One region of the Streptosporangium sp. LJ11 genome, then DNA from elsewhere that is predicted to be linked to it. Evidence: riboswitches for the same ligand, from Rfam matches in the RefSeq annotation. Region 1 holds a riboswitch; the other holds the start of a gene.
What was found. A riboswitch is a leader RNA that binds a small molecule or an ion and turns the genes downstream of it on or off. The one in region 1 is predicted to bind thiamine pyrophosphate.

Region 1 (5,037 bases):
TGAAGGCCGTGTGCGGGCCCATGATCCCGGTGACCGCGCCCAGCAGGCGGGCCTGGATCTCCTCGGAGAACGCGGCCCAGGGGAGCCCGCTCACGATCGCGTCGGCCTGGGGCAGGCCGCGCTCCTGGAGCAGCTGGGGCAGCCGTACCGCGTCGTCGACCACGACGTCCACTCCCGGGTTCCTGGCGGCGAGGAACTCGGCCAGCTTCGGGTTGATCTCGACGGCGATGTGGTGCCCCCGGCCGCCCAGCCGGCGCTGGATCTCCGCCGTGAACGCGCCCGTGCCGGGGCCGAGCTCGACGATCACCGGGTCGCCCCGGTGCGGGATCGGCGAGGCCACCGTCTCGGCGAGCCGCCGCGAGCTCGGCGCCACCGCTCCGACGGTGCCCGGCGAGCGGATCCACTGCCCCAGGAAGAGCGTGGTGTCATTGGTCATGGTTTGAAGGGTAGAGGGTACGGAAGCGCGGGCAGTACGCCACCTGGTCGATCTTGGCGGCTCAGAGACCCTCCACGGGCAGGTAGACCCGGCCGCCCTCGCGGGAGAACTCCTCCGACTTCTCGCGCATCCCCGCCTCCAGGGCCTCGGCGCCGGTCAGGCCGCGCTCCTCGGCGAACCTGCGCACGTCATGGCTGATCCTCATCGAGCAGAACTTCGGACCGCACATCGAGCAGAAGTGCGCGGTCTTGGCCGGGGCGGCGGGCAGCGTCTCGTCGTGGAAGGACCGGGCGGTCTCGGGGTCCAGGGAGAGGGCGAACTGGTCCTCCCAGCGGAACTCGAACCGGGCGTCGGACAGCGCGTCGTCCCATGCCTGCGCGCCCGGGTGGCCCTTGGCGAGGTCGGCCGCATGTGCCGCGATCTTGTAGGTGATCACGCCGGTCTTCACGTCGTCCCTGTCCGGCAGGCCCAGGTGCTCCTTGGGCGTGACGTAGCAGAGCATCGCCGTGCCGTACCAGCCGATCATCGCCGCGCCGATGGCCGAGGTGATGTGGTCGTAGCCGGGCGCGACGTCGGTCGTCAGCGGGCCGAGGGTGTAGAACGGGGCGTCGGCGCAGAGCTCGCGCTGCAGGTCGACGTTCTCCTTGATCTTGTGCATGGGGACGTGGCCGGGCCCCTCGACCATCACCTGGACGTCGTGCGCGTGAGCGATCCCGGTGAGCTCGCCCAGCGTCCTGAGCTCGGCGAACTGGGCCTCGTCGTTGGCGTCGGAGATCGATCCGGGGCGCAGGCCGTCGCCCAGCGAGAACGCCACGTCGTAGCGGGCCAGGATCTCGCAGATGTCGGCGAAGTGCTCGTAGAGGAAGCTCTCGCGGTGGTGCGCCAGGCACCAGGCCGCCATGATCGAGCCGCCCCGGGAGACGATCCCGGTCCTGCGCCGCGCGGTCAGCGGCACATGGGCCAGGCGCACCCCCGCGTGGACGGTGAAGTAGTCCACGCCCTGCTCGCACTGCTCGATCAGGGTGTCGCGGTAGATCTCCCACGACAGGCGGGCCGCGTCGCCGCCCGCCTTCTCCAGCGCCTGGTAGAGCGGGACGGTCCCGATCGGCACCGGGGAGTTGCGGATGATCCACTCGCGGGTGGTGTGGATGTTGCGCCCGGTGGACAGGTCCATCACCGTGTCGGCGCCCCACCGGATCGCCCACGTCATCTTGTCCACCTCCTCCTCGATGGTCGAGGCGACGGCCGAGTTGCCGATGTTGGCGTTGATCTTCACGAGGAAGTTGCGGCCGATGATCATCGGCTCGCTCTCGGGGTGGTTGACGTTGGCCGGGATGATCGCCCGCCCTGCGGCCACCTCGGCGCGGACGAACTCCGGCGTCACGCCCTCGCGGACCGCGACGAACTCCATCTCCCGGGTGACCAGGCCGCGGCGGGCGTAGGCGAGCTGGGTGACCGGCGCCCCCGCCGCGCGCAGCGGCCGGTCGCCGCCGCCGGTGAAGACCGCGTCGAGGGAACGCAGGTCGCGGGCCCAGGCGTCGCGGTCGCGGTAGCCGTCGTCGCCGGGGGCGCCGGGCCGGCCGCCGTACCGGACCGTGTCGCCCCGCTCCAGGATCCACTCCTCGCGCGGGCGCGGCAGGCCGCGGGTGACGTCGGTGGTCACGGACGGGTCCGTGTAGGGGCCCGAGGTGTCGTACAGCGTGACCGCGGTCCCGTCGGTCAGGCGCACCTCGCGCATGGGGACGCGCAGGTCGCCCTGGTAGATCTTGGAGCTGGAAATACGCGCGTCGGTCATCGCGCAAACTCCCTTCGCCGGCATTACCCGGAGCAGGTTCTGGCGGTCGGCGGCTGTCTCGGCCGTCCTCTCAGCCCGGTTCTCCGGGCTCCCGCGTTGGTCGAACGGAACGATAACGCGTATCCCCCGCGCCCACCATCCACCCGGCCGCATCCGACGCAGTAGTGTCACCATCAGGTACGGGGAGGGAGATCAGCCGGTGAATCCGGAAGCATCGGGGGCCGAGGACCGAATCTGGACGGTTCCCAACGCGTTGAGCCTGGCCAGGCTTCTGGGGGTGCCGGTTTTCCTGTGGCTGGTGCTGGGCCCGAAGGCCGACGGCTGGGCCGTCGCCCTGCTGATGCTGGCGGGGTTCTCCGACTGGCTCGACGGCAAGATCGCCCGTGCCTGGAACCAGACCAGCAGGCTCGGCCGCCTGCTCGACCCGCTGGCCGACCGGCTCTACATCCTGGCCACCCTGTTCGGCCTCGCCATGCGCGAGATCATCCCCTGGTGGCTGGCGCTGGCCATCCCGCTGCGCGACGTGATGCTGCTGGGCATCCCGATCATCCTGCGCCGCCTCGGGTACGGTCCCGCGCTGCCCGTGCACTTCCTCGGCAAGGCCGCCACGGCCAACCTGCTCTACGCCTTCCCACTGCTCTTCCTGGCCCACCATCCCTCCTGGTACGGCGAGGTGGCGGGGATCGTCGGCTGGTCCCTGGCCATCTGGGGCACCGGCCTGTACTGGTGGTCCGGGGTGCTGTATTGGGTACAGGTGCGTCAGCTGACAAGCGAGGCCAAACGCCTTAAGAGGTGATCTGTGAAGGCCGTCGTCATGGCGGGCGGGGAGGGGACACGGCTCCGGCCGATGACCGCGAACCAGCCCAAACCTCTCCTACCCGTGATCAACCGGCCGATCATGGAGCATGTGCTTCGCCTGCTGAAACGGCACGGCTTCACCGAGACGGTGGTCACCGTGCAGTTCCTGGCCGCCCTGGTCCGCAACTACTTCGGCGACGGCGACGAGCTCGGCATGAGCCTGTACTACGCCACCGAGGACACGCCGCTCGGCACCGCGGGCAGCGTGAAGAACGCCGCCGACCGGCTCCGCGACGACCGCTTCCTGGTCATCTCCGGCGACGCGCTGACCGACATCGACCTGACCGACATGATCCGCTTCCACCGCGAGAACGGCGCGATGGTCACGATCGGGCTCAAGCGCGTCCCCAACCCGCTGGAGTTCGGCATCGTCATCGTCGACGACCAGGGCAGGGTGGAGCGCTTCCTGGAGAAGCCGACCTGGGGCCAGGTCTTCTCCGACACCGCCAACACCGGCATCTACGTGATGGAGCCCGAGGTCCTCGACGAGATCGCGGCCGGGGAGTCCGTCGACTGGTCGGGCGACGTGTTCCCCAGGCTGCTGGAGCGCGGCGCCCCGCTGTACGGCTACGTGGCCGACGGCTACTGGGAGGACGTCGGCACCCACGAGAGCTACCTCAAGGCCCAGGCCGACGTCCTGTCCGGCCGGGTCAAGGTCGACATCGACGCCTTCGAGGTCTCGCCGGGCGTCTGGGTCGCCGAGGGGGCCTCGGTCGACGCCGACGCCGTCCTCAAGGGCCCCCTCTACGTCGGCGACTACGCCAAGATCGAGGCGGGCGCCGAGCTGCGCGAGTACACCGTGCTGGGCAGCAACGCGGTGGTCAGGGAGGGGGCCTTCCTGCACCGCGCGGTCGTCCACGACAACGTCTACGTCGGGCCCAGCGCCCACCTGCGCGGCTGCGTGATCGGCAAGAACACCGACCTGATGACCGGCGCCAGGGTCGAGGAGGGCGCCGTCGTCGGCGACGAGTGCATCATCGAGGCCGAGGCGTACATCTCCTCGGGCGTCAAGATCTACCCGTTCAAGACCATCGAGGCCGGGGCGGTGATCAACAACAGCGTCATCTGGGAGCCGCGCGCCCAGCGCAACCTGTTCGGCCCCCGGGGGGTCTCGGGGCTGGTCAACGTCGAGATCACCCCCGAGCTGTGCGTACGGCTGGCCAGCGCCTACGCCACCACCCTGAAGAAGGGCACCTCGGTCATCACCTCCCGCGACTCCTCCCGCGCCGCGCGGGCGCTGAAGCGGGCCGTGATCAGCGCCCTGAACGCCAGCGCGATCAACGTGCTCGACCTGGAGGCGTCCCCGCTCCCGGTGGCCCGCTTCCACACCGCCAGGGAGAACGCCGTCGGCGGCATCGCGCTGCGCACCACCCCCGGCGACCCGCAGAGCGTCGACATCGTCTTCATGGACGAGCACGGCGCGGACCTGTCCCCGGCGGCCCAGCGCAAGCTGGACCGGGTCTTCTCCCGGCAGGAGTTCCGCCGCGCCTTCCCCGGGGAGATCGCCGAGCTGAGCTTCCCCGCCCGGGCGGTGGAGGACTACACGCACGAGCTGCTGCGCCTGGTCGACATCAGCGGGGTGCGCGACGCCGACATGAAGGTCGTGGTCGACTGCGCCGGAGGCACCTCCTCGCTGGTGCTGCCCAGCCTGCTGGGCCGGGTCGGGGTGGACGTGCTGACCGTCAACAACCGACTGGACGACGCCTCGCCCACCGAGACCCTCGCCGAGCGCCGCCGCGACCTGCAGCGCCTGGCGGAGCTCGTCAGCTCCTCCAGGGCGGCCTTCGGGGTGCGCTTCGACCCGGTGGGGGAGCGGGTCGCGCTGGTGGACGAGAAGGGCCAGCTGATCAGCGAGGAGCGCGCCCTGCTGGTGGTGCTCGACCTGGTCGCCGCCGAGCGGCGCGGCGGCAGGGTGGCGCTGCCGGTCACCACCACCCGGGTGGCCGAG
Region 2 (5,037 bases), on a different contig from region 1:
CGATACTCTGCGGTCACCACACACCTGGATACGAAAGGGTGGGGCCATGTCATCCGGCGACATCGATGCATTGCTACGGGTGACCTCGCCCGACTACGTCGGCACGAGCCATCCCGACATCGCGTTCGGCACGCTCGACGGCCCGCTGGGGCGTCTGACCCTCGCCGTGACGAGCAGGGGTGTGGTGGCCTGCAGCTACGAGGACGAGAACGTCGTCTTCGAGCGGATCAGCAGGGAGGTCGGCACGTTCATCGGGCCGGACGCCCGGCGGCTCGACCCGGTGCGCCGGGAGCTGGACGCCTACTTCTCCGCCAGGCTCCGCGCCTTCACGACGCCGGTCGACCTGCGCCTGGCCACCCAGTTCTCCAGGACCGTGCTGCAGATGATGCTCGCGGTGCCGTACGGGACGGTGACGACCTACCTCGAGATCGCCGAGCGGATCGGCAGGCCGCGCGCGCTGCGCGCGGTCGGCAACGCGCTGGGCAGCAACCCGGTGTGCGTCATCGTGCCGTGCCACCGGGTGGTCGAGAGCGAGGCGGTCCTCGGCGGGTACGCCGGAGGCTCGGCCGCCAAGGAACGGCTGCTGCGCATCGAGTCCGCCGCCGTGCTCCGCGGGCCCGGCGGGCCCGGCGGCGCGTAGCCCGCCTTCCCCCGGGGGACCCCCTGGGGCCCCCTGTGACCGCCCACGACCACCTATACGACCGGAAGCCGAGCCGTAGGGCGGCGTGGTCAGGAGCGGCGCCGGAGCGCGCCGAGCCCCAGGGTGACGAGACCCGCGACGAGGAACGCGCCGACGGACGCGCTCATCCACGGCTGCGGGACGAAGCCGAGCGCGTCGCGGGCGCCGTTCCAGAACGAGGTCCACCACGCGACCTCCGGGGCGGCCGGCAGCGCGGCGAGCATCCACCAGGTCACGAAGCCCAGCACCCACGGGAGCACCATGAGCGGGCGCGAGGGCGCGGTCTCCGAGATGTCCCAGCGCCTGGCGCCGCCGAGCAGGAAGTAGTCCGCGGCGAGCACCGCGAACATCGGCACGAAGACCGCCCCGATGAGGCCGAGGAAGCCGGTGTAGGTCTCGGCGTTGACGAAGATCGCGAGCAGGGTGACCAGCACGCCGATGGCCACGGAGATGATCCGGCGGTCCAGCCGGGGCAGCAGGTTCTGCAGCGACATCGCGGTGGAGTAGACGTTCACGAACGACTGGTCGGTCTCGCGCAGCACCAGGATGCCGAAGAACAGCGGGCCGAGTGCCGCGGCCACGAAGGGGTCCCAGACCTGGTTCGGGTCGTTGCCGACCAGCGCGAGCGCCGCGATGCCGAGGACCAGGCAGGCCACCTGGGCGATCGTGTAACCGCCGACGACCCCGGTGAAGGCGGCCCTGCCGGAGCGGGAGAAGCGGGCGAAGTCCGCCGCGACCGGCACCCACGAGACCGACAGCGCGATCACGTAGTCGACCGATGGTGCGAACGCCTCCCAGGATCCGCCGCCGATCGCCGGTCCCCGCTGGAACAGGGCGACCATGAACCAGATCATCGAGATCACCACGCCGGCGGTGACGTACCTGCGGAGCAGGCGGACCGCTCCCAGCGGCCGGATGGTCAGCGCGGTGGTGATCACCCCCGCGACGACCACCCAGACCGCGTAGGGCACCTCGACGCCGAAGGATCCGGCGATGGCCTGGGCGCCCTGGGCGATGACCCACAGCTCGAAGGCCCCCCAGCCCAGCATCTGGACGATGTTCAGCACGGTCGGCAGGTAGGAGAGCCTGGCCCCGAACAGCCCGCGCAGCAGGACCATCGCCGGAGCGCCGGTCCGCTGCCCGGGAATCGCGGCCAGGCCGACCATCGCGGTACCGATGACGCTGCCCACGACGGCGGCCAGGATCGCGGCCACGAAGCTCAGCGGCCGGTCGCCGAGCGGATTGATCAGCGCGATCGCGCCGGAGAACCCGAGCAGGCTGACACCCAGGTTGGCCCAGAGCGCGCCCTGGTCGAGCACGCCGAGGGCCTTGGGAGGAGCCTCGCCGAGCGTGAGGGGCGCCTCGGCCGCACCGGAGTCCCCGGAATCACCGGAGCCCTTGGAATCAACGGCGGCAGACGTCATCACGCACACTCCCTACGCCGGCATTACCCGGACAGGTTCATGCGGTCGGCGGCGCGTCGGAGGTCGATGAGACCCTCCGCGTGGTTCCGCCCTCTCAGCCCGGTTACGCCCGAGCTCCCGCGGTAGACATTCGCCCTGATTATGCCATTCATTCCTTTCTTGGCAAGAGTCTCGGCGGAGGCTCCCCCTCACGTCTCGGCGAGGGCTCCCCCCCTCGCGCGGTTCGGACGGCTCAGGCGACGAAGGGGTCCTGGCCGCTCTCGGCGATCATCGGACGCCCCGCGCCGTCCCAGGACCGCATGCCGCCGCCGACGTTGATCGCGTCCCAGCCGACGTGGTTGAGCCAGGCGGTGGCGTTCGCGGAACGGCCGCCGACCCGGCAGATCACGTAGACGGGCGCGCCCTTGGGCACCTCGTCGACCCGGGACTGCAGCTCACCCAGGGGGATGTGGACGGCGCCGGGCGCGTGCCCGGCACGCCACTCGTCGTTCTCGCGCACGTCGAGCAGGAACGCGTCATCCGGCACGGCCTGCGCCTCGACCTCAGGAACACTCATGCGCCCATTGTTCCAACTCCTCCACCGGATGGGACGCAAAGCCCCGTGGATGCCCTCATCCGGACCTTCGATTTCCCCTGATAGCAGGCCAATTCGGTACGTCCAGCCCTACCGGGTCACCCGACCCGCGGCTGCAGCCGGGCAGCGAGGCGGACGGGGTCAGGGCACGTCCCAGAAGGCGAGTTCGTGAGCCATTCCCTCGGCGAAAAGCTTCCCGGCCCTGTCCGGATCCGGCGCCACCTCGTCGATCATCACCGCGATGCGCCCGGTCAGCTCGGCGAAGGCCGGGTGGGCGTAGGTGTCGACCCAGGCGCGGTAGCGGGGTTCGGCGGGCGGATTCTCCGCCAGGGCGCGGCCGAGCGTGGAGTAGCCCCACATGCAGGGGTAGAGCGCGGCCAGGCCGTCGGCGTAGACGGCCGCGGAGTCGAGCAGGAAGGAGGTGTACGCCGCGCAGGCCGGGCCCTTCCTCGCCCCGCCGAGGTCGGCGCCGAACTCGGCCGACAGCGACCGGTGCAGGCTCAGCTCCTCGTGGAAGGTGGAGTGCGCCAGGTCCACCAGGTCGCCCAGATGCCCGTCCGGGGCCTGCCAGGCGAGTCGCGAGAAGACGCGGACGTAGTCGAGCAGGAACAGGTAGTCCTGCTCCAGCCACGACCGGAACACCGGCTCGGGCAGATCTCCCCGCGCGATGCCCGCCACCGTCGGATGGGCGAGCTGCGCCTCGACGAGCGGGCGGCCGATGACGTGGAGTTCCTCAGAAACGCTCATGGGTCGGAGATTGTGTCAGGTCAGGGCGGCGGCGCCGAAGGAGACGCTGAAGCGCCTGCACCAGATGGTGACGGACTTCAGGCTGTCGAGGTCGGCCCCGGCGGGAATGACGTAGTTGGCGTTGCCCTTGTTGCCCTTCAGGTCGCCGAGTTCGAGGTGCTTGCCGTCGTCCAGGTTGAACCATCCCGCGTTGCCCTTCTTGACGGGCTGGTCACTGAGCCAGACCCGCAGGTCCGGGCCGTCGGAGGTGTTCAGGTCCTCGATCCGCAGGACCCGGCTCCCGTCGGGCAGCTCCAGCACCCTCGCCCTGCCCTCGGTCTCGTGCTCGTGGGAGATGAACGTGCCCGTGGCCAGGACCTTCGGCTCCGGGTCCTGAGCGGTCTCGGTGGCCCTGGCGGGCCCGCCCGTCTCGTCCTGCCGGGTGGCCTCCGGCCCGGGGGACGCGGCCGCGGCGGGCAGCGCCTCGTTCACCTCGACGGTGGTGAACAGGCGCCATGGCTGGAACAGGTACAGCGCGACACCGAGCGCGACGGCGCCCAGCGCCAGGACACCCCACGTGACGGGGTGCCGGAGCAGCCTCTTGACCCTCATCTGGACTCCCATCGCATACCTCCGGTGTGGAGACCCTGGCCTCCGGTTACGGCGAGGAAGCCGAGACGTCCCTCAGGCCTCGGTGCCGACGCTATCCGCGATACCGCCCTAGATCGCTTACGGAGTGCTTACGGCCGCGAAGCGCCCGCGACGTAGTGTCGAACGATGACGACGATCGCTGAGGAAGTGCTCCTGCTCGCGTACGACGAGGAGCAGGGCAGACAACTCATCGGCTCCTCGGAACTGGACGCCGCGCTCGGCGGCGCGTTGCTGGCGGAACTGGCCGTCGGCGGCCGGATCGACCTCGCGGACAGGAAGGTCGCCGTTCTCGACGCGACCCCGGTCGGGGACGAGGAGCTCGACACGGCGCTGGCCAGGATCGCGGCGGAGTCCAAGGCGCGCAAGCCCGAGTGGTGGGTGCCAAGGCTCCACTCCGGCAAGCTTCGCGCCCGCCTGCTGTCGCGCCTGGCGGAGCGGGGCGTGCTGGACGAGGAGCGGCGCAAGATCCTGGGGATCTTCCCGAGCACCCGCTACCCCGAGCGTGACCCGGGCGTCGAGCTGGCGATCCGCGAGCGGGTCCAGAGCGTGCTGTCCGGCGCCACCCCCGACGAGCGGGCCGCGGTGCTGATCGCGATCCTGCACGCGGCCAAGATCGACCGAAAGGCGTTTCCCGGCGCGAGCAAGGAGCGGATCAAGGAGATCACCGAGGGCGAGTGGGCCGGCAAGGCGGTCTCCCGGACCATCGCCGCCGTCAACGCCGCCGTCATGACGGCCGTGATGGCGGGGGTCGTCGTCAGCAGCGGCAGCTGAGGTCCGCCGGCCCTCGCCGGGCGGGCACTGTCACGAAGGTGCTCCGCCCGGCGAGGACGTCCGGTCCCGTGCCCGCCCCGCCTTCGCGTCGTCTTCGCGTCGTCTTCGCGTCGCTTCGCGGGGAAGACCGGGGCGAGAGGGCCGGAGGAAGGTGCCGTGGACGGGAACCGCCCGCCGGCGCCCCGGCCCGGGGGCCGGGGCGGGTCGTCACT

Region 2: another riboswitch for thiamine pyrophosphate. It lies ahead of ACTOQ3_RS22380 (purine-cytosine permease family protein); the one in region 1 lies ahead of thiC (phosphomethylpyrimidine synthase ThiC).

The regions. Positions count from the first base shown of each region.
Region 1 is NZ_JBPXMB010000026.1:130,343-135,379, reverse strand. Features, by position in the region: gene ACTOQ3_RS33235 (class I SAM-dependent methyltransferase) at 1-436, opposite strand, end outside; gene thiC (phosphomethylpyrimidine synthase ThiC) at 498-2,231, opposite strand; TPP riboswitch at 2,224-2,336, opposite strand; gene ACTOQ3_RS33225 (CDP-alcohol phosphatidyltransferase family protein) at 2,431-3,027, shown strand; gene ACTOQ3_RS33220 (sugar phosphate nucleotidyltransferase) at 3,031-5,037, shown strand, end outside.
Region 2 is NZ_JBPXMB010000015.1:58,065-63,101, forward strand. Features, by position in the region: gene ACTOQ3_RS22375 (methylated-DNA--[protein]-cysteine S-methyltransferase) at 47-640, shown strand; gene ACTOQ3_RS22380 (purine-cytosine permease family protein) at 730-2,103, opposite strand; TPP riboswitch at 2,095-2,234, opposite strand; gene ACTOQ3_RS22385 (rhodanese-like domain-containing protein) at 2,336-2,659, opposite strand; gene ACTOQ3_RS22390 (TenA family protein) at 2,819-3,424, opposite strand; gene ACTOQ3_RS22395 (DM13 domain-containing protein) at 3,440-4,015, opposite strand; gene ACTOQ3_RS22400 (GOLPH3/VPS74 family protein) at 4,181-4,825, shown strand; gene ACTOQ3_RS22405 (LCP family protein) at 5,033-5,037, opposite strand, start outside.